DNA from 4 places in the Mesorhizobium sp. WSM4844 genome. Region 2 is predicted to be linked to each of the others. Evidence: predicted binding sites of a transcription regulator. Region 2 holds the regulator's gene; each other region holds the start of a gene.
The links. The regulator PhoB, encoded in region 2, activates phosphate uptake and scavenging genes when phosphate is short. The targets are predictions, from matches to a motif close to TGTCATNNANCTGTCAT.
Positions count from the first base shown of each region.

Region 1: the regulator PhoB is predicted to act here: its motif matches at 3,040-3,056, upstream of phnF (phosphonate metabolism transcriptional regulator PhnF).
Region 3: the regulator PhoB is predicted to act here: its motif matches at 3,881-3,897, upstream of AC0L2A_RS13310 (esterase-like activity of phytase family protein).
Region 4: the regulator PhoB is predicted to act here: its motif matches at 3,436-3,452, upstream of AC0L2A_RS03000 (alkaline phosphatase D family protein).

Region 1 is NZ_JBVVQB010000030.1:38,882-44,345, forward strand. It holds gene AC0L2A_RS22055 (alpha-D-ribose 1-methylphosphonate 5-phosphate C-P-lyase PhnJ) at 1-772, opposite strand, end outside; gene AC0L2A_RS22060 (carbon-phosphorus lyase complex subunit) at 769-1,881, opposite strand; gene phnH (phosphonate C-P lyase system protein PhnH) at 1,883-2,494, opposite strand; gene phnG (phosphonate C-P lyase system protein PhnG) at 2,494-2,958, opposite strand; gene phnF (phosphonate metabolism transcriptional regulator PhnF) at 3,082-3,831, shown strand; gene AC0L2A_RS22080 (zinc-binding alcohol dehydrogenase family protein) at 3,839-4,855, opposite strand; gene AC0L2A_RS22085 (ABC transporter permease) at 4,921-5,464, opposite strand, start outside.
Region 2 is NZ_JBVVQB010000036.1:33,808-39,271, forward strand. It holds gene xylF (D-xylose ABC transporter substrate-binding protein) at 1-514, opposite strand, end outside; gene AC0L2A_RS24250 (ROK family protein) at 781-2,028, shown strand; gene phoB (phosphate regulon transcriptional regulator PhoB) at 2,160-2,849, opposite strand; gene phoU (phosphate signaling complex protein PhoU) at 2,866-3,573, opposite strand; gene pstB (phosphate ABC transporter ATP-binding protein PstB) at 3,609-4,424, opposite strand; gene pstA (phosphate ABC transporter permease PstA) at 4,437-5,464, opposite strand, start outside.
Region 3 is NZ_JBVVQB010000013.1:71,430-76,893, reverse strand. It holds gene AC0L2A_RS13335 (SRPBCC family protein) at 84-569, shown strand; gene AC0L2A_RS13330 (alpha/beta fold hydrolase) at 596-1,552, shown strand; gene AC0L2A_RS13325 (GFA family protein) at 1,740-2,138, shown strand; gene AC0L2A_RS13320 (hypothetical protein) at 2,323-2,571, shown strand; gene AC0L2A_RS13315 (glycoside hydrolase family 25 protein) at 2,790-3,806, shown strand; gene AC0L2A_RS13310 (esterase-like activity of phytase family protein) at 3,958-5,464, shown strand, end outside.
Region 4 is NZ_JBVVQB010000002.1:173,953-179,416, forward strand. It holds gene typA (translational GTPase TypA) at 1-1,067, opposite strand, end outside; gene AC0L2A_RS02995 (hypothetical protein) at 1,268-1,543, shown strand; gene AC0L2A_RS03000 (alkaline phosphatase D family protein) at 1,796-3,364, opposite strand; gene AC0L2A_RS03005 (MFS transporter) at 3,644-4,927, opposite strand; gene AC0L2A_RS03010 (TetR/AcrR family transcriptional regulator) at 5,010-5,464, shown strand, end outside.

The DNA of each region.
Region 1 (5,464 bases), on a different contig from region 2:
CCTCGTCGAGATAGACGTTTTCGGCCGCGCACAGTGCGCAGGGCTGGTCGAAGGTCTGCACCTCGAACGGATGGTCCTCGAAGTCGAGGCTGACTACGTCGGTGAAAGGCGGCAGCGCATAGATGCGCTTTTCGCGGCCGGCACCAAACAGTTGCAGAGCCGGCGAACGGTGCATTTTCGGGTTGTCGAACTTCGGCGTCGGCGACGGGTCCATCACGTAGCGGCCCTCGACCTTGACCGGATAGGCGTAGGTGGTGGCGATGCGGCCATGCCTGGTGATGTCTTCGTAAAGTTTTACATGCATGAGGCCGTATTCCTCCAGCGCATGCATTTTGCGCGTTTCCGTCTCGCGCGGCTCGAGGAAGCGCAGCGGCTCGGGAATCGGCACCTGATAGACCAGCACCTGGCCTGCGGTCAGCGGGTGCTCGGGGATGCGGTGGCGGGTCTGGATGATGGTCGCCTTCGCCGTCTCGGTGGTGACGGCGACATTTGCGACCTTCTTGAAGAAGGCGCGGATCGAGACCGCATTGGTGGTATCGTCGGCGCCCTGATCGATGACCTTCAGCACATCGTCCGGGCCGATGATCGAAGCGGTAACCTGGACGCCGCCGGTGCCCCAGCCATAGGGCATCGGCATTTCGCGTGAGGCGAACGGCACTTGGTAGCCGGGAATGGCGATACCCTTGAGGATCGCGCGGCGGATCATCCGCTTGGTCTGCTCGTCGAGATAGGCGAAGTTGTAGGTTGCGATATCGGTCGGTTGTGCGGTCATTCCGCGGCCTCCCTTTTTTCTTCCATCTTGCCGCCGTTTTCGCGGCCGTCGTGCTCGGCGCGCATGCGGCGCACCAGGTCGAGCTCGGCCTGGAAGTCGACATAGTGCGGCAGCTTGAGGTGCTCGACGAAGCCGGTCGCCTGGACATTGTCGGAGTGCGAGATGACGAATTCCTCGTCCTGGGCAGCGGCGACGACATCTTCGCCGAATTCGGTTGCACGAAGCGCCCGGTCGCAGAGCGCCATAGCCATCGCCTTGCGCTCGCTCTGACCGAAGACGAGACCGTAGCCGCGGGTGAATTGCGGCGGCGCCTTGGCCGAGCCCTTGAACTGGTTGACCATCTGGCACTCGGTGACACGCGCAGTACCCAGCGGTACGGCGAATGGCAGCTCCGGCACGTCGAGTTCCAGCTCGACCTCGCCGATGCGAACCTCGCCGACGAACGGATGGTTGCGGGCATAGCCGCGCTGGGTGGAATAGCCGAGCGCCAGCAAAAAGCCCTCGTCGCCGCGTGACAGCGCCTGCAGGCGGATGTCGCGCGCCATCGGGAATTCCAGCGGCTCGCGGGTGATGTCACCGGGGACATGGTCCTGCGGCATGTCGCCATCAGGCTCGATCAGGCCTTCGCGGGCGAGGATGGCGGAGACGCGCGGCATGGCGTCCGCGTCGCTGGCGCGCTGCAGCGGCTCGGCGACATCGCCGCCGGCCGCAAGCTCGGGATCGAGCAACCTATGCGTGTAGTCGAAGGTCGGGCCGAGCAGCTGGCCGCCGGGCAGATCCTTGTAGGTCGCCGACACGCGCCGCTCGACCAGCATGGCCCCGGTGTCGATCGCCCTGGTGTAGCCGAAGCGTGGCAGCGTGGTGCGATAGGCGCGAACCAGGAAGATCGCCTCGATCATGTCGCCGCGCGCCTGAACGATGGCCAGCGCCGCCAATTCGCGATCGTAGAGCGAACCTTCGCTCATCACCCGGTCGACGCCGAGCGCCAGCTGCTCGACGATCTGGTCGAGGCGAAGCGCCGGCACGGAACGGTCGCCGCGGCGGCGGTCGGCGAGCAGGGCGTGGGCGTTGGCAATGGCCGCTTCACCGCCTTTTACCGCGACATACATATCACGCCTCCATCGTCTTGATGCGCGTCGTGCGCGGCAGGCAGGTAACGCCTTCCGGGGTGGCGAGGATAATGTCGACACCACGGGGGAAACGCTGATTGTTCTGCTTCCATTGTTCGACGAAGTGGCGCGGCATCTGCGCCGGCGCGATGGTTGCAGTCTTTTCGATGCCGGGACCTTCGAGCAACAAAGGGGCGCCTGAGACAAGATCGCTGATCTGCAGGATCAGCGTCGTCGAGCGGTCGGGATAGTCCTGGGTGCCTTGTGAAAAGCCGTCGAGCGCCATCATCTCGGCCGGCGTGGCGATCAGCGCGAAATGCGCATCGGCTGGCGTGTGGGCCAGTGGCGCGCCGGTGTGGAAGCCAAGCCAGGACTTTATCGCTGCCGGGGCCTGCAAGACGAGGTCGAGCCAGAGCGGCGTGTCGTTGTCGCACAGCGCCAGCGCGATGGCGCCCGCGGTGGCCGACAGCGGCGCCGGCGGGCGGGCAAAGACCGGCAGAGGCTGCAGGGTGCCCGGCCGCGCCATTGCGTCCATCACGGCGCGGAACACCGTCTGGGCGTCGAACACCGGATCGGCAAAGCCGCCCTTGATCGCCTGGGTTGCGATATCCATCAGTCTTCTCCGCGTACCATGGTGAAGAAATCGACCTTCGTTGCCGCCGTCTCGGCGCGCCGCCGCTCACGTCGGCTGGCCAGTGCGGCCTGCAGCGGCGCAATGAGTTTGCTCTCGACCTCGTTGCGGCGGGTGGGATCCTGCCAGAGCGCGTCGGCGATCGCCGCCAGTTTTGCTTTCTGCTTGTCACGGCCCAGCGCGTAGCAGTGGCCGACTTCTCCCGAGGCAAGCCGCACCGTCGCTCGGGTGACTGTCGCCTCGCCGACGTTGAACGGCGCGCCGCCGCCGCCGATGCGGCCACGCACGGTGACCAGGCCGGTTTCGGGGCCGCGCAGGAGTTCTGCTTCCGAAGGCAGGCCGGCTTTGTTCCAGAGGCGGACGATATCGTCGCCGGTCGATTGCGCCAGCGTCGCCATGACGGCCTTGCGCTCAAGCTGCTGATCACGCGCTTCCTGCCCTCGCATGGTTAACATTTCCTTGCGCTGAAAATTTGTCTATTGATGTAGACAATTATACAAATTATATCTATTTTCTAAAGCGTGTCCATGACGGATGGATGACAGCGCGAAAAAGATCGGGGCAAAGAGATGATCGGTCAGCAGATGGCCAGCAGCTTGGAGCGGCGCAGCGGCGTCGCGCTGTGGCGGCAGATCGCCGACCAGATCCTGCATTCGATTGCCGTTGGCGACTTTGCCGAGAATGCTGCGTTGCCACCGGAAGTTGCACTGGCCGAGCGCTATGGCGTCAACCGCCATACGGTGCGCAGCGCCATCGCCGCACTGGTGCAGGATGGCGTGCTCAGGGCCGAACAGGGGCGCGGCACTTTTGTGCTGTCGCGCAAGCGCCTGTCCTATCCGATCGGCGCCCGCACCCGTTTTTCGGAGGGCTTGCAAGGGCAGGCGTCGGAGCGTCGCAGCGTGCTGCTCGAATCGGCGGTCGAGCCGGCCAGCCGGCGCGTCGCCGAAGGGCTGGGGCTTGCCAGGGGTTCGACTGTCATACGCCTCGAAACGCGCGGTGAAGCCGATGGGCAACCGGTCTCGCGTGCCACCGGCTGGTTCGACGCGGCTCGCTTCGCCGGCATCGATGCCGCAATGGCCGAAACCGGATCGGTGACCGCCTCATTCCAGCGTTTCGGCATCGGTGACTATCTCAGGCAATCGACGGTGCTGTCGGCCCGCCATGCGGACGCCGCCGACCTTGCCGATCTTAATCTGCAGCCCGGCGCCATCGTGCTGGTCACGGTCGCCGTCAACGTCACGCCGGACGGCCAGCCGATCCAGTTCGCCGAAACGCGGTTTCCGGCCGAGCGGGTCGAGCTCAAGATATCGGCGCTTTAGGTCCGGTTCATCCGACCTGGATGACGGCCTTGATCAGGCCGGATTTCTCATGCGCCCAGCGGGCGAGGTCGCGCGGCGTGTCGCCAAGCGTCGTGCGATGGGTGACGAGCTTTGCCAGCGGCACAGCACCATCGCGAATCGAGGCAGCGACATGGTCGAAGTCGGCGCGCAGCGCGTTGCGGCTGCCGATCAGCGTCATCTCGCGTTTGTGGAATTCGGGATCGGAAAAGACGATGTCGTCCTTGACGACGCTGACCAGGACCAGCGTCCCGCCATGCGCGACATGGGCGAAGGCTGACTGGACGGACTGGGTGTTGCCGGTGGCATCGAAAATCACGTCAAAACCTTCGCCGTTGGTCGCCTCGCGCACCAGATCGGTCGCAGACTGCCGAGATGCGTCGAGGGTGGCGAAGCCGAGTTCGCTTGCAGCAAAACCCAGCCTCTCGGCACTCATGTCGAGCAGCGTCACGTCGAGACCGGCGATGTGGGCAAACAGCGCTGTGCCGAGGCCGATCGGCCCGGCACCGATGACCAGCGTGCGCGCGCCGGGATCAGCCAGCGAGCGCCGCACGGCATGCGCCCCGATCGCCAGGAATTCGACGGCGGCGGCATCGGCCAGCGACAGGCCGTTGGTCGGATAAAGATTTTGCGCCGGCACCAGGATCCGTTCGCACATGGCGCCGTCGCGGTGGACGCCGAGCACCTCGATCCTGACGCAGCAATTCGGCTTGCCTAGGCGGCAGGCGCTGCATTTGCCGCAAGCGAGATAGGGATTGATGATCACCGGCTCACCGACGGCCAGATCGACGCCTTCGCCGGCCTCGATCACGGTGCCGGAGACCTCGTGACCCATGATGCGGGGATAGGCGAGGAACGGATGCTTGCCCTCGAAAATGTGATAGTCGGTGCCGCAGATGCCGACATGACTGACCGCGACCAACGCCCAGCCCGGCGGTGGTGTGCCCGGCGCCAGGCGGTCTTCCACAACAAGATCGCCGGGCGAACGGCAGATGACGGCTTTCATGCTTTGATCCAGTCGGTTCATGGCGCCGCCGGCCCGATCGCCGGGCCGGCGGTTGTTAAGATGGTCTATTTGCCGCGGCGGCGCAGGCCGTCGAAATAGACGATGACGATGATCAGCACGCCGGTAATGATGCGCTGCCAGAAGGCATTGACGTTCAAGAGATTGGCGCCGTTGTTGATAGTGGCGAGGATGAAGGCGCCGAGCAGCGGTCCGTGCACCGAGCCGACGGCGCCGAACAGCGAAGTGCCGCCGATCACCGACGAGGCGATCGCCTGCAACTCCCAGCCCTCGGCCTGCGTCGGATTGCCGATGCCGATGCGCGAGGCAAGCAGCACGCCGACAAAAGCCGCGCAGAGGCCAGACAGCGTATAGGCCATGTAGATGGTGCGCTGGACGTTGACGCCGGACAGACGCGAGGCCTCGGCGTTGGAGCCGACCGAGAACAGATACCGGCCCCAGCGGCTGTGATGCAGGAAGATGTAGGCGGGAATGCCGACCAGGATCACCATCCAGAACAGATTGGGGACGCCGAGGAACGAGCTGCGCGAAAACAGCTGGAAGGCGTCGTTGTTGATCGAGATCGAGTTGCCATTGGTCATCAAAAGGCCG
Region 2 (5,464 bases):
GCACTTCCATGGAGCCGGCGAACAGAAAATCGGCATTCGGGTCGGCGCCGGAGCCCTTGATGAAGACGTAATTGCCTTCCGGCGCCACCTTGAACACTTCGCGGGCCTGCATGCGGCCGACTTCCTGGTTGTCGAAGGTCAGATAGAACACGTCCTTGTTCTCGATCAGCCGGTCATAGCCGACGACCGGAATGCCTTCGTCCAGCGCCTTCTGCACCGCCGGACCGATGGCCGAGGCATCCTGCGCAAGGATGATCAGCGCGTTGGCGCCCTGCGAGATCAGGCTTTCGACGTCGGTCAGCTGCTTGCCGGGATTGGACTGTGCGTCAGCGGAGATATATTTGTCGCCGGCGGCCTCGATCGCCGCCTTCATGGCCGCTTCGTCGGTCTTCCAACGCTCTTCCTGGAAGTTCGACCACGAAACGCCAATGACCTTGTCCTTGGCCTGCGCGGCCGACGCGAGCGTCAGCGACATGGCGACCCCCGCCAGAATGGCGGCTGCGAATCTCTTCATGATATTCCTCCCTGCGCCGCGTAGGGCGCGACCAACTGGCCCGAAGGCCGGCACAAAGGCTCTATTTTTTCGAGCCTCGAAAAAATACTGGTCCAACGCCGAAGCACTGTCAACACCAATTCTGATGGATTTTGACGTCCTGTCGGGCTTTTTTTCGAGGCTCGGAATAAATAATGACAGCCCCCTCCGCTTCTGCCAGTATTTGTCGGACATTACCGACGGCTTCCGATTCATGAGCGGCCGCGGCATTAGGGAGGACGTAAAAAATGTCGGTGGGAATCCGTCATGACGATCTGCGCCGGCGCAACCGGGCGATGGTGATTTCGGCCGTGCGCCGGGCAGGCCAGCCGTCGCGGACCGAGATCGCCGCGACCACCGGCCTCAGCCATTCGACCATATCGGCGATCTCTGCCGACCTGATCCAGGAAGGCATCCTGGCCGAGAGCAAGGCGAGCGAGACGGTTTCGCTGAAACGCGGCCGGCCGCAGGTCGGCCTCAGCCTCAATCCGCAAGCCGCTGCGGTGTTGGCCGTCGTGTTGTCGCTGAATTTCCTGTCGGTCGCCGTCATCGATTATGCCGGACAAGTGGTCGCCGAGGAACAGCGCCGGCTGGACACGCTGACCATGTCGCGCGACGCGCTGATCGGCGAATGTGTCGCCATCGTCCGGCGCCGGCTCGAAGATCCCGACCTCGATGTCCAAAGCGTCGCCCGCATCGCGCTGGCGATCCAGGGCATCACCGATTCCCACGCGCGCGCCATGTTGTGGTCGCCGATCACGCCGCAGACGAACATCGCCTTCGCCGACATTCTGGAACGGGAGTTCGGCATCCCGGCGATCATGGAGAACGACTGCAACATGATGGCCGTGGCGCTACGCTGGCGCCACCCGGATCGCTACCGCGACGATTTCATCGCCATCCTGCTCTCGCACGGCATCGGTATGGGGCTGGTGCTGAAGGGCGAGTTGTTCACCGGCACCCACTCCTCGGGCGGCGAATTCGGCCACATGATCCATCGGCCGGGCGGCGCGCTTTGCCGCTGCGGGCGGCGCGGCTGCGTCGAGGCTTATGCCGGCAACTACGCCATCTGGCGCAACGCAAGGCTGTTGAGCGAGAACGCCGAGCCAGTCGCCGATGTCAGCGACGCCGAGATGCGGGCACTGGCGGCCCGGGCGCGCGAGACGGACGGACCGGAGCGCGAAGCCTACCGCAAGGCCGGCGAGGCGCTCGGCTTCGGGCTCGGCAGCCTGTTTGCGCTGATCGATCCGGCGCCGGTGGCCATGGTCGGCGCCAGCGCTGCCGCCTTCGACCTGATCGAGCCGGCGCTGCGCGAGGCTATCGCCCAGACCGCCGGCGGCCAGCATTCGGGTTCGATTTCCTTCGACACCGAGCCGAACGAGTTGCCGCTGATCCGCGAAGGCTGCGCCATGCGGGCGCTGAGCTTCGTCGATCAGGAGATTTTCGCGCCGAGCATCCAGGCACGAGCCGGCTCGGTCGGAAAGAACGTGGCTTGAATCCGAAGGCAGGGACTCCCGGGTCGCGACTTGGGGTGTGTTGAGATACAGGTCAGGCCGAGTCGAGAATGGTGGGTTCCGAGAACCGGAGCGGAGCGTACTTTTGGGTACGCCGGAAGCGCAGGTATCAGCTAGTCTTCCCTGATCGCATAGCCGGCGCCGCGGATGGTGCGGATGACATCGGGCATGCGACCATTGTTGACCGCCTTGCGCAACCGGCCGACATGGACGTCCACAGTGCGTTCGTCGATGTAGATCGTCTCGCCCCAGACATTGTCGAGCAACTGGCTGCGCGAGAAGACCCGACCCGGGTGCCGCATCATGAATTCGAGCAGCCGGAATTCGGTCGGCCCGAGCCGGATCTCGCTCTTCTTGCGATAGACCCGGTGCGATTCACGATCGAGCATGATGTCGCCGACCTTGAGCACGCTGGACAGCACTTCCGGCTTGGCGCGGCGCAGCAGCGCCTTGACCCTGGCCATGAATTCCGGTGTCGAGAACGGCTTGACCAGATAGTCGTCGGCTCCGGTCGAAAGGCCGCGCACCCGGTCGCTCTCCTCGCCGCGCGCGGTCAGCATGATGATCGGCAGCCGCTCGGTTTCGGGGCGCACCCGAAGCCGCCGGCAAAGCTCGATGCCGGAAACCGCCGGCACCATCCAGTCGAGCACCAAAAGATCGGGCACGTTTTCCTGCAGCCGGATTTCGGCCTCGTCGCCGCGCGTCACCACCTCGACCTGATAGCCTTCGGATTCAAGATTGTAACGGAGGAGGACGCCCAGCGGCTCTTCATCCTCCACCACCATGATGCGCGGCGCGATCATCGGCCGGTCACTCCTGTCATGTCGCCGGCGCCGACATCGTCGTTTCGTCGAGCTTCGGGCGATCCGCCGGCAATTGCTGCCCGGTCACGACAAAGTAGGCGTTTTCGGCGATGTTGGTGACGTGATCGCCGATACGCTCGAGATTCTTGGCGCAGAACAGAAGGTGCGTGCAGGCGGTGATGTTGCGCGGATCCTCCATCATGTAGGTCAGGAGCTCGCGAAAAACCGCCGTGTATTTCACGTCGATCTTCTGGTCGTCGGCGCGCAGTTCCTTCAACGCGCCGGCATCGCGCGACACATAGTGCTCGACCACGCCGCGGAGCTGCACAAGAACGAGATCCGCCATCGCATCGATACCGTGCGACAGATTCCGCGGCGTCGCGCTCTGCCCGACTGCGCTGACCCGCTTGGCTATGTTCTTGGCCAGGTCGCCGATGCGCTCGAGATCGCCCGCCATGCGGATTGCGCCAACCACGGCGCGCAGATCCTGCGCCATCGGCTGCCGCTTGGCGATCAGCGTGATGGCGCTGTCGTCGAGTTCGCGCTGCCGCGCATCCATGATGGCGTCGTCCGAGACGACGCGCTGCGCCATCGCATTGTCCGACGCAAGCAACGCGCGGATCGAGGCTGCGACCATTGCGGCGGCGAGCTCGTCCATGTCGCGGATCAGCCGGTCGATGTGCTCCAGTTCCTCGTCGAAAGATGCGACGGTGTGTTCACCCATGGTGCTGTCCTCGTGTTCGAAATTCGCCGGACCGCTCAGCCGAACCGGCCGGTGATGTAGTCCTGGGTGCGCTTGTCGTCGGGGTTGGTGAACATCTTGTCGGTCGCGCCCTCCTCGACTAGGTAGCCGAGATGGAACATCGCCGTGCGTTGCGACACGCGCGCCGCCTGCTGCATCGAATGGGTAACGATGACGATCGTATAGTTCTGGCGCAGTTCGTCGATCAGTTCCTCGACGCGGGCGGTGGCGATTGGATCGAGCGCCGAACAGGGCTCGTCCATCAGGATCACTTCCGGCGACACGGCGATGGCGCGCGCAATGCACAGACGCTGCTGCTGTCCGCCGGACAGACCGGTTCCCGACTCGAGTAGGCGATCCTTGACCTCGTTGAACAGGCCGGCCTTCTTCAGGCTCGATTCGACGATGCCGTCCAACTCGGCCTTGGTCCTGGCCAGGCCGTGAATGCGCGGACCGTAGGCGACGTTTTCGTAGATCGACTTCGGAAACGGGTTCGGCTTCTGGAACACCATGCCGACGCGAGCTCGCAGCTCGACGACATCGATTTTCGGGTCGTAGACATCCTCGCCGTCGAGCGTGATCTTGCCGCTCACCCGCGCGATATCGATGGTGTCGTTCATTCGGTTCAGGCAACGCAGGAACGTCGACTTGCCGCAGCCCGATGGGCCGATCAACGCCGTCACCTGATGCTCGCGGACATCGAGATCGACGTCGAACAGTGCTCGCTTCTCGCCGTAGTGAACGGAGACCTTTTCGCCCTTCATCTTGATCGAAGGGGCGTTGGTTGCGCTGCTCAGTTTCTGCTCGACGCCGGCTTCCGTCATGATGTTCATATCCTCTACTCCTTACCAGCGCCGCTCGAAGCGCCTGCGCAGTATCACCGCGATGGCATTCATGATGACCAAAAACACCAGCAAAATCAAAATCGCCGCCGAAGTCTTCTGCTGGAACCCCGCTTCCGGGAAATCCGCCCACATGAATATCTGCACCGGCAGGATCGTTGCGGGATCGGTGAAGCCGCCGGGAATGTCGACGATGAAGGCGACCATGCCGATCATCAGCAACGGCGCGGTTTCGCCGAGCGCATGCGCCATTCCGAGGATGGTGCCGGTCATGATGCCCGGCATCGCCAGCGGCAGGACGTGATGGAACACGGTCTGGACCTTGGACGCTCCGATGCCAAGCGCCGCCTCGCGGATCGACGGCGGCACGGCACGCAGCGAAGCGCGCGAGGCGATAATGATGATCGGCAGGGTCATCAGCGCCAGCACCATGCCGCCGACCACCGGGGCTGAGCGCGGCATGCCGAAGAAATTCAGGAATACGGCAAGTCCAAGCAGGCCGAAGACGATCGAAGGCACCGCCGCCAGATTGTTGATATTCACTTCGATCATCGTCGTCAGCCGGTTCTTGGGCGCAAATTCCTCAAGATAGATCGCCGCTGAAACGCCGATCGGGAAGGCGATGGCGAGGGTTACGATCATGGTCAGGAACGATCCGACGACCGCGCCCCAGACACCGGCCAATTCCGGCTCGCGGCTTGCGCCGGTGAAGAAGAAGATCGAGTTGAACCGGCTTTCGATCAGGCCGGCGCTCTTCAGCGTGTCGAGCCAGACGATCACCTTGTCCGAAATCTTTCGCGATGCTTCCGGCGTCTCGATGACGCGCAGGAATGCCTGGCCGCTCGCGGCGGGCGCCGTGCTGTCCAGCGCCTCGATCACCGTGCCTTTTGCGATCACCGTGCCGTTGGCCGCAGGCGACAGCGCGGTCAGCTTGACCGTGCCGCCATTGAACGCGACCAGCAGCGACGACGCGCCGCTCGTCAGCGTAAACATGCCGTTTTCGCCCTCGGTCGCACCATGGCCGCGCGCCA
Region 3 (5,464 bases), on a different contig from region 2:
TCGGGCTGCGCGTTGCCCACTCGTCCTTGAGACGGAAACCGGCATTCAAGCCAACTCTTTAGCAAGCAAGTGAGGAGACCATCATGACGACCAAGCTCGACATCGCCCCCAGCTCCGACCGTGAACTGGTTCTCGCCCGCATCATCGATGCGCCGCGCGAGAACGTCTATCGCTGCTGGACCGAGCCGAAGCTCGTGACGCAATGGTTCGCGCCAAAGCCGTGGACGACGCCGCGCGCCGAAATGGACGTGCGCACCGGCGGCTCCAGCCTGGTTGTGATGGCCGGTCCCGACGGCAACGAATTCCCGAACCCCGGGGTCTTCCTCGAAGTCGTGCCGGGCAAAAAGATCGTTCTCACCGACGCCTACACAAAGGCCTGGGAGCCGTCCGAAAAGCCGTTCATGACGGTCGTGCTGACCTTTGAGGATGAGGGCGAGGGCAAGACCCGCTACATCGCCCAGGTTGCGCATTGGTCGGTCACTGACCGCGAAGAGCACGAGAAGATGGGCTTTCACGAGGGCTGGGGCCAGTGCGCCGACCAGCTCGAAGAAGTCGCCAGGCGGCTTTGATATCGGCGGGACGCAAGGAGACCGACATGTCCAGATCGATGTTTTTCGCCATTTTCGCCTCGGCCGCGGCGCTCTTCGCCGCGCCGGGCGCCAGCAATGCCGAGGACGTAAAGCCGTCCATGACCAGCGAAACGAAAGCCATGCCCAAGCCGGCGAAATCCGGCCTGCTGCCGATCAACGGCCTGAATTATTATTATGCCGTCTATGGCCGGGGCGAGCCGCTGCTTCTGCTGCATGGTGGTCTCGGCACCACAGACATGTTCGCGCCGATCCTGCCGAAGCTTGCCGAAAGCCGCACCGTCATCGGCGTCGACCTGCATGGTCACGGCCGCACCGCGCTCGGCGATCGGCCGTTGAGCCTTGAGGCGATGGGCGACGACATGGCGGCGATCGTCAAGGCGCTCGGCTACGACAAAGTCGACGTCATGGGTTATTCGCTGGGCGGCGGCGTTGCCTTCCGCATGGCCGTCCAGCATCCCGAGACAGTGCGCCGGCTGGTGCTGGTCTCGACCGGCTATGCCTCGGACGGCTTCTATGCCGACATGCGTACTCAACAGGCGCAGGTCGGCGCCGCGATGGCCGACATGATGAAGGACACGCCGATGTACAAATCCTACGTGGCGGTCGCGCCGCACCCGCAGGATTTTCCAAAACTGCTCGACCAGCTCGGCACCCATATGCGCAAGGACTACGACTACTCCGCCGACGTGGCGAAGCTGAAGATGCCGGTCATGCTGGTGTTCGGCGACAGCGACATGTATCGTCCCGAGCACGAGATCAAGTTCTACCAGATGCTCGGCGGCGGGTTGAAGGACGCCGGCTGGATGCGCGAGAACCTGTCGCAGAACCGCCTGGCCATCCTGCCGAACCGCACCCACTACGACGTGTTTTTCGCACCGGAACTGGTGACCGCGGCGCTGCCCTTCCTCAATGACGAAACCAAGGTCAAGTCCTGGGACGAGATCGTCAGAGAAACGGAATAACCACCTGACAACGGCCTGTCCGGCCCATATCCCGCGAGATGGCCGGCGACGCTCGTTGCGCATCGCGCCTGATCGCACGTTCGGCCTGCCGCATCACGCCAACAGATGGCGCCATCAATGCTTTTCAATTGACGCTCCTATCCCGGCAGCTACCTTCCTGCCAATCTTCAGAAAGAGGGCTAAGGCAATGGCGAAACATCAGGGTGGCTGCCTGTGCGGGGCAGTGCGCTACCGCACCGAGGCCGCGCCGATCAACGAGCGCGTCTGCCATTGCCGGCTTTACCAGAAGGCGCTGGGCGCGGCCTTCAACGCCCGCGTGCTGTTCCGCATCGACGACGTGACCATCGACGGGCCGGTGGCGACGGTGAATTCCTCGCCCGATCTCAAGCGCGGCTTCTGCCCGGGCTGCGGCACGACGATATTTTCCCGGCGCGACTCCGCCGGCATCATCGGCATCACCTCCGGCTCGCTCGACGATCCTTCCATGTTCAAGCCGCAGATGCATATCTGGACTGCCTCGAAGCAGCCCTGGGTACAGCTCGACGACGGACTGCCGCAATATGAAGGCGCCCCACCGCCGAATTGAAGCACAGGCGAATTGAAGTACATGCGAACTGAAGCACAGGCGAACCGAAGCGCAGGCGAAATCAAGCACAAGGCGTGCCCAAATTTTTTCGTCCGGGACACGAGATAGTCGGCAAAGCGTCATTGGCGAGCCATCATTGCCGCCTATCTATTGCCTGCGGGTCGGCAGTCGAAGGAGGCGACGGATGAACGACAGAATTAACACCCTGGATGAGCTTTTGAGCGATCCGATGGTCAAGCTGGTGATGGAGCGTGACCGCGTGCAGCCGGCCGAGCTTCGCTCGCTGCTCGAAGAAAAGGTTCGCCGGGATGATGATGCGCCGGTCAATCCCGTCACCGATCGCCCCAACTCTGATCGCCTTGGCACCGACCGCTCCGTCCCGCCCGCTCATATGGTAGCCGAGAGCTGCCACAATCTATGGTTGTGCGGCTAGGCAGCGACCTGCTGGCGTCGCGATCCTTCGCGCCCTCTCGGTCCTGCAGCGTTTCCAGGCTCTCACCGCTACGGTGATAGAGCGAGCGCCTTGCCCAGCCCCTCTGCCCTAACAATTTGATTCAAACTTTGTTGGTAATTTCTTGTTAGTAATCCGGACTGGTTTGTCCGGCGGCGTTGTCTTGCCATCGGTCTGTTGTGTTCTGCGTACAGGTCCAGATGCGGTTATCAGGCGTCGTCATCTTCTCGATCGCGTCACTTTGCCTTGCCGGCTGCACGTCCACGTCCGGCGTCGACGCGCTGCAAGTGCCGTCCAGCGAGACGACCAGCTCGGTTGTGCGGCCGCCCGCGCCGGTGGCGTCGGTCGGCGCTGCCGATGCCGAACCCGACTTTGCGCCGGAGGAGGCGACGGAGCAGACCGTGGCCATGGCCACTCCGGAGCCTGCCGAAAGCATCGAGCCACCCGTCGAGCCGATTGCCTTGGTGGCGCCGAAGCGGCTGGCACGGGCAGCACCGATCCTTGCCGAGCCGGTCCAGCGCTATCGTTTCCGTGACGCCAAGCCGATCAATTTCGGCAGGGCATCGCCCAGGCATCTCGCCGTTCACGGCGTCGACGTCTCGCGCTGGCAAGGCAACGTGAACTGGGGCAAGCTGCGCGCGCAGGGCGCGAACTTCGCCTACATCAAGGCGACCGACGGCGGCGATCACCTCGACCCGATGTTCAGGAAGAACTGGCGCAATGCCGACGCCGCCGGCCTCAAGCGCGGCGCCTATCACTTCTTCTACTGGTGCCGCACCGCTGGTGAGCAGGCTGACTGGTTCATCCGCAACGTGCCGAGGGTCGAGGGCGCCTTGCCGCCGGTGATCGATGTCGAGTGGAACGGCGAATCCAGCTGCAAGCGGCGGCCGTCGCGGCAAAAGGTGCTGGAGAAGATGCAGGTCTTCATGGACAAGCTCGAGCGCCACTACGGCCAGCGGCCCATCATCTACACCGCGCCTGATTTCTACCGCGACAATCTCAGAGGCGCATTTCTGGACTATCCATTCTGGCTGCGCGCGGTGGCACAGCACCCGTCAAAGGTCTATCCCGGCCGCAAATGGGTGTTCTGGCAGTATTCCGGCTCCGGCCTGTCGCATGGGGTGAGGGGCCGCATCGACCTCAACGTCTTCCACGGCGACGAGAGAGCCTGGCGGAACTGGGTTGGCGGGCGGCAGATGGTGGCCGAGGCGGAGTAGGCGGCCGAACAAAGTGTCCATTTGCAGACCAGCATGAGGTGAATATCGACGGACCTGAGCGCCTGTCGCGGAAGTGTCATCGATCCGTCATCGCTTTGAAATGTCGTTCCCGCAAATCAGGTGGCTTCCATTCGAACAGGAGACGCCACCCGTGCCCCGCCATTCCGCGCTTTTCGTCCTGACGGCAGCGCTTGCTGCCTCGGTTTCGCTGCCGGCCCATGCCGACATGATGTTCAACCGGGTCGCTAGCTTCGCGGTGGCCGGAAACCTCCCGGCGGATGTCGAGAAGACCACGCCGACTTCGTCCGAGATCATCACGGCGAGCGAAGACGGCATGACGCTGGTTTATTCCGATAGCCCGCTCGGTGCGGTCGGCTTCATCGACATCGCCGATCCCAAGGCGCCCAAGGCCGGCGGCATCGTCAAGATATCAGGCGAGCCGACCTCGGTTGTGGTCATCGGCGGCAAGGTGCTGGCCGGCGTCAACACGTCGGAAAGCAAAGCCAGGCCTTCGGGCAACCTCAGCGTTATCGATCTTGCCTCCAAGGCGATCGAAAGCACCTGCGACCTCGGCGGCCAGCCGGACTCGCTGGCGTTCAGCAAGGACGGCAAGTTTTTGGCCATCGCCATCGAGAACGAGCGCGACGAGGATCTGAGCGACGGAGAAATTCCGCAGATGCCGGCGGGCGACCTCAGGATCTTCACGCTTGCCGAAGGCCAGCCTGATTGCGCGACGATGAAGACAGTCAACCTGGCGGGCATTGCCGAAGTCGCTGGGGAAGATCCGGAGCCGGAATTCGTCGCCTTCAACGAGGCCGGTGAGATAGCGGTCACGCTGCAGGAAAACAACGACATCGCCATCGTCAACGCCGAAACCGGCGCGATCGTCACGCACTTCTCCGCAGGCTCGGCCACTCTGGACAATATCGACACCAGGAAGAACGGCGCCTTGTCGTTCGATGGCAGGATCGAAAACGTCGCGCGCGAGCCCGACGCCGTGAAATGGCTCGACAATGACCGCCTCGCCGCCGCCAACGAAGGCGACTACAAGGGCGGCTCGCGCGGTTTCACGATCTTCAGCAAGAAGGGCGAGGTGCTCTACGAATCCGGTTCGTCCTTCGAGTACCAAGTCGCCAATGCCGGCCATTATCCCGACGACCGCAACAAGAAGGGCGTCGAGCCGGAAGGTCTCGAGACCGGCACGTTCGGCGAGGACAGGCTGATTTTCGTCGCTTCGGAGCGTGGCTCGGTTGTCGGCGTCTACAAGGACACGGGTGCGGAGCCAGGGTTTGTCCAGATCCTGCCGTCCGGCATCGGCCCGGAAGGCCTGGTCGCGATCCCGTCGCGCAATCTCCTGGTCACCGCCAACGAGGCCGACCTGGTCGAGGACGGGCTCGCCCGCTCGCACGTGATGATCTACGAGCGCTCCGAAGGCCCCGCCGCTTACCCGATGATCACGGCAAAGCCCACGGCAGACGGGACGCCGCTCGGCTGGGGCGCGCTTTCGGCGCTCGCGGCCGGCGACGCTGCCGGCAAGCTGTTCGCTGCCTCGGACTCTTTCTACGCCAACGCGCCTTCGATCTTCGAGATCGATGCCACCCAGACGCCGGCGCTGATCACCGGCAAGACCATCGTCACGCGTGATGGCCATCCTGCAC
Region 4 (5,464 bases), on a different contig from region 2:
AAAAACGAATCCTTGTCAGGCGATTCCTCGATCTTCAGCGCGACATTGCCTTCGGCCTCGCGCAGCAGGCGGTCGCGGATGACGCGGCTGGTCACCTTGTCGCCCTCGGTGCCGGCCAGCGGGCTATCGTTGACGAGGAACGACATCGTCACAGTCGGCGGATCGATCGGCTGCGCATGCAGCGGCTCGGTCACCGACGGGTCGCAGAACGTGTCGGCGACGGTGCCCTTCGACAGGCCGGCGATGGCGACGATGTCACCCGCCTGCGCCTCGTCGATCGGCTGGCGCTCGAGCCCGCGGAAAGCCAGGATCTTCGAGATACGGCCGGTTTCAACCTGGGTGCCGTCATGATGCAGCACCTTGACCGCCTGGTTGGATTTCAGCGTGCCGGATTCAATGCGGCCGGTGATGATGCGGCCAAGGAACGGATTGGCCTCCAGGATGGTGCCGATCATCCGGAACGGGCCGGGATGGACGGTCGGCGCCGGCACATGCTCGATGACGAGGTCGAACAGCGGCGCCAGACCCTGGTCCTTGGGGCCTTCGGGGTTTTCCGAGACCCAGCCGTCGCGGCCCGAGCCGTAAAGGATCGGGAAGTCGAGCTGCTCGTCGGTGGCGTCGAGCGCTGCAAACAGGTCGAACACTTCGTTGACCACCTCGACGTGGCGGGCGTCCGGCCGGTCGATCTTGTTGATGACGACGATCGGCTTCAATCCGACCTTGAGCGCCTTGCCGACGACGAATTTTGTCTGCGGCATCGGCCCTTCGGCGGCGTCGACCAGCACGATGGCCGAATCAACCATCGACAGGATGCGCTCGACTTCACCGCCGAAATCGGCGTGGCCGGGGGTGTCGACGATGTTGATGCGGGTATCCTTCCAATCGACCGAGGTCGCCTTGGCCAGGATGGTGATGCCGCGTTCCTTTTCGAGGTCGTTCGAATCCATGGCGCGTTCGGCAACGCGCTGGTTGTCGCGGAACGAACCGGACTGTTTCAGGAGCTGGTCGACGAGGGTGGTTTTCCCATGGTCGACGTGCGCGATGATCGCGATATTACGAATTTTCATGTTGTGGTCTCGGGAGCGTTGCAGGCAGCAGGCCAAAAGGCGCTGCCTCTTTCGGTTGGGCGGCTCATACAGGGTTTTTCGCAATTGCGAAAGAGGAGGCGTGCCACCAAATACATGGTCACCAAATCTTAAGCGTCTTGGTGTGAAATTGAATTATTAACCAAAGCGGAACCTTTCACGGTCGGGACAGTTCAAATTTCATGAGCAAAACGGGCATCAGATACCGGCCAATCCTCGCATGGGCTGCCCTCGCCGTTCTGCTTGCGGCAGGCGTGGCACAGTCGGCCGCGACGTCGAAGGAGCCTGCCCCGCCGTCCGACACCCGAACGGCCGAGCAGTTGTTTGCCGACGCTCCCGATGGCGTCGACCCGGTGGTGACCGGGCCGGTCAGCGCCGCCTTCAAGCAAAGGCAGGAGGCCGCCAACTGCGACAGCGCTGTTTGGCCCAATATTCCGACCGTTTGCTATCCGGACTGACGACCGCCGACGGCGGTAGTCATCCCGAGATACCGTTCCGCTGCGATCCTTCACGCCCTCCTCTCCCCTGCCGGGCATCTCCCCCACGAGGGGGGAGATCGGACGTCGCCGCCGCTTTCGCCAACCTCCAATGTTGCAGGCGCGAGCGGAGCGCCCAAGCTGCCAATCTCCCCCCATGTGGGGGAGATGTCCGGCAGGACAGAGGGGGGCGCTGTCCCGCCTGCGTTTTGGCCATTATTGAACCCAGTCCCCTCACGCCGAATGCACCGGGTCGAGCGTGACCTTGTAGAGTTCATTGTCGTCGCGATCCATCAGCCGCACCGTCATCCGTTCAGTGGCGCCATCGATGTCGACGAGGCCGAAGAACTGCAGGCCGGCCGAGGGTGGCAGGTTCTGCCCCTGCTCGGCGGTTGGCGCCTTGATGAATTTCAGCTCCGGGCCGAAGGTCATGTCGAAATCATTGGGTCCGTAGGTGCCGGCGTGGAGCGGACCCGAGACGAATTCCCAGAACGGATTGAAGTCCTGGAACTGCGCCTTGTCGGGATTGTAGTAATGCGCCGCCGTGTAGTGCACGTCGGCGGTCAGCCAGACGGTGTTGGTGACGCCGGCATTCCTTATGTAGCGAAGGAGGTCGGCAATTTCCAGTTCGCGGCCCTTGGCCGGGCCATTGTCGCCATTGCTGACGGCCTCGGCGCCGGCCTTGTTGGCGGCGTCGTTCCAGACGACGAGACCAAGCGGCATGTCGGCGGCAATGATTTTCCAGGTCGCGTTGGAGTTTGCCAGTTCGCGCTTCAGCCACTTCATCTGCTGTTCGCCGAGGATGCGCGATTGCGGCGTCACCGTATCCTGCATGCCAGGACCGTTGGCGCCGCGATAGGAGCGCATGTCGAGGAAGAACACATCGAGCAGCGGCCCGTAGGCGATCTTGCGATAGACGCGGCCCGGTTCCGACGGCTCGTAGCGGATCGTCGTCATCTCGTGGAAGGCGCGTGCCGCGCGTGCCGCCAGCACATGGATGTTTTTTTCCGAGTAGCGGTCGTCGGCGCTCAGGTTCTTCGAATCCGACCAGTTGTTGACCACCTCGTGGTCGTCCCACTGATAGAAGGTCGGGCAGATGGCGTTGAGCCCCAGCACATGTCTGTCCATCATGTTGTACTTCCACTGGCCGCGGTACTCGTCCAGCGTCTCGGCAACCTTGCGCTTTTCGTCGATGAGGACCTTGTTCTTCCACTTGCTGCCGCCGGGCAGCTCGACCTCGTCCTTCATCGGGCCGTCGGCATAGATGGTGTCGCCGGAATGCAGGAAGAAGTCGGGCGTATGCTTGCCGATCGTGGCATAGGTCTTCATGCCGGTGTCGTCGATGCCCCAGCCCTGGCCGGCGGTATCGCCCGACCAGGCGAAGCGGATGTCGCGTTTCGAGGCCGGCGCCGTGCGAAAGCGGCCGACGATCGGCTCGGAGACGGCGTTGATGTCGGCAAGATCGGCCGCGACCATGCGGTAGAAGATGTCCTGGTCGGAGGTAAGATCGGTGAGCAGCCGCTTTACCGTGTAATCGCTGGCCGGCGACGTATCGAGCGGCGCAAGGCGCAAGGTATTGGCGAAATTCTCCGTCGACGAGACTTCGAACATGACGCGCGAAGGGCGGTCGGTCCGCGTCCACACCACGCCGCTGGTTGCGTCGACATCGCCCGACTGGATGCCATGGGTGAAGGCGGGCCGCTGATTGGCGCGCGAATAATAGGGAAGCGCGAGGCCCGATACGCCGACGAGGCCGGCGGCGCTCGCCGACGTGACAAAAGCGCGGCGCGAAATCTTGTTCATGGCTGTCTCCTGGATGGCTTAAACGTCGCCGCCAAGGTCCAGCCTCAATGTTTCACGCACATCTCGAAACCATGAAGGTTTTCTGACGATCAACAGGCTGGCGAATCTCCCCCCTCGAGGGGGAGATGTTGCCGAAGGCGACAGAGGGGGTCGTGTCGCGTGGAGCGCCAACCTCCTGCGTCTGCGATAAGGGGCCGAGCCCGGTCGGACCGACCCCCTCTGGCCGCTTCGCGGCCATCTCCCCCTCAAGGGGGGAGATTAGCGCTCGACCGTCACAGCTCAAGCCGCCTGCGGGTTCGGCTCGAAGGCCGGACGGCTGGTGTTGATCAACAGCGAGATGCAGGCTGCGGCTATTGCCGTCATGCCGGCGATGAGGAAGGCAGTTTCGTAATTGCCCTGCAATTCACGCATGGTGCCGCCGAAGAAGGCGGCCGCCGCTGCACCCACCTGATGGCCGGCGACGATCCAGCCGAAGACGATCGGCCCGCTGCGGTCGCCGAACGCCTCGTTCGACAGCCTGAGCGTCGGCGGCACGGTGGCGATCCAGTCCAATCCGTAGAGCACGGCGAAGATGATCAAGCTGGTCGACGAAAAGCCGGAATAAGGCAGATAGATCAGCGACAGGCCGCGGATGCCATAATAGACGCCGAGCAGCTTGCGCGGGTCGAAACGGTCGGTGAGCCAGCCCGACAGCGTCGTGCCGATCAGGTCGAAGATGCCCATCAGCGACAGCAGGCCGGCGGCTTGCACCTGGCCGATGCCCATGTCGCCGCAAAACGCGATCAGGTGCGTTCCGACCAGTCCGTTGGTGGTGAAGCCGCAGATGAAGAAAGTGGCGAACAGATACCAGAACACGCGCGTGCCGGCGGCACGACGCAGTGTGCTGAACGTGTGGGTGAGGAAATTGCCCTGCGAGGCCGGCGGAACCGGCGGCACGTCGTCGACGTCCGCGCCGTAGCGCACCATGCCGATCGCGGACGGCCGTTCCGGCACCAGCAGCCAGACCAGCGGCACCAGGCAGGCGGTGGCGACCGCAATGGCGATGGCGACAGGCTTCCAGCCGCCCGACTGGGCGAGCGCGGCGAGCAACGGCAGGAACACCAGCAGGCCGGTGGCGGCCGAGGCCGACATCAGCCCCATCACCAGGCCGCGATTGGTCTTGAACCAGCGATTGACGATGGTGGCGCCGAGCACCGTGGCGACCGCGCCGGAACCGACGCCGGAGAATACGCCCCAGGTGAGAAGCAGGTGCCACGGCTGGGTCATCAACAGGCTGAGCGCCGTCGAGCCCGACATCAGCACCAGCGCCGCCAGCAGCGTGCGGCGCAGCCCGATCCGTTCCATCAGTGCCGCGGCAAACGGCCCGGTCAGGCCGTAGAGGAAGATGCCGATGGCCGCGGCGAGCGAGACGACATCGCGCCGCCAGCCGAAACTCTCCTCCAGCGGCAGCATCATGACGGCCGGCGCCGACCGCAGGCCCGCCGCGATCAGCAGGCACAGGAAAATGACGGCGACCACGACGAAAGCATAGCGCTGGCCAAACGGGCGGGATCGAGCTATCATGTTACTGACCGGTACGTTTCAATGCATGGGAGCATACGTACCGATCGGTAACATTGTCAAGCAGGCAACGGCACGTCCAAGAATGAAAAGCATTGAACCAGCGATCAAAGCGGATGAACGGCCCCGCGCGGGCGAAAAAATCCTTCGCGTTGCCCGCGACCTGTTCTACCGGCAAGGCATCAGGGCGATCGGCGTCGACGAGATCGTGCGGCGCGCCGGCGTCACCAAGCCCAGCCTCTATCGCAGCTTTCCCTCCAAGGACGAATTGGCCGCGTCCTATCTGCGGCAATACGACCTCGAGTTCTGGGCCCGCTTCGACGCGGCGGTGGCTGCCCATCCCGGCGATCCGCGCGCGCAGATCGCCGCCTTCCTGACCCGCATCGGCAAGCGCACGCAAAAACCCGACTATCGCGGCTGCGGCATGACCAATGCGGCCGTCGAATATCCCGAACGCGGCCACCCGGCGCGGGTGGTGAGCGAGGCCAACAAGCAGGAATTGCGCCGACGCCTGCGCGCCATGGCGGCGGCGATGGGTGC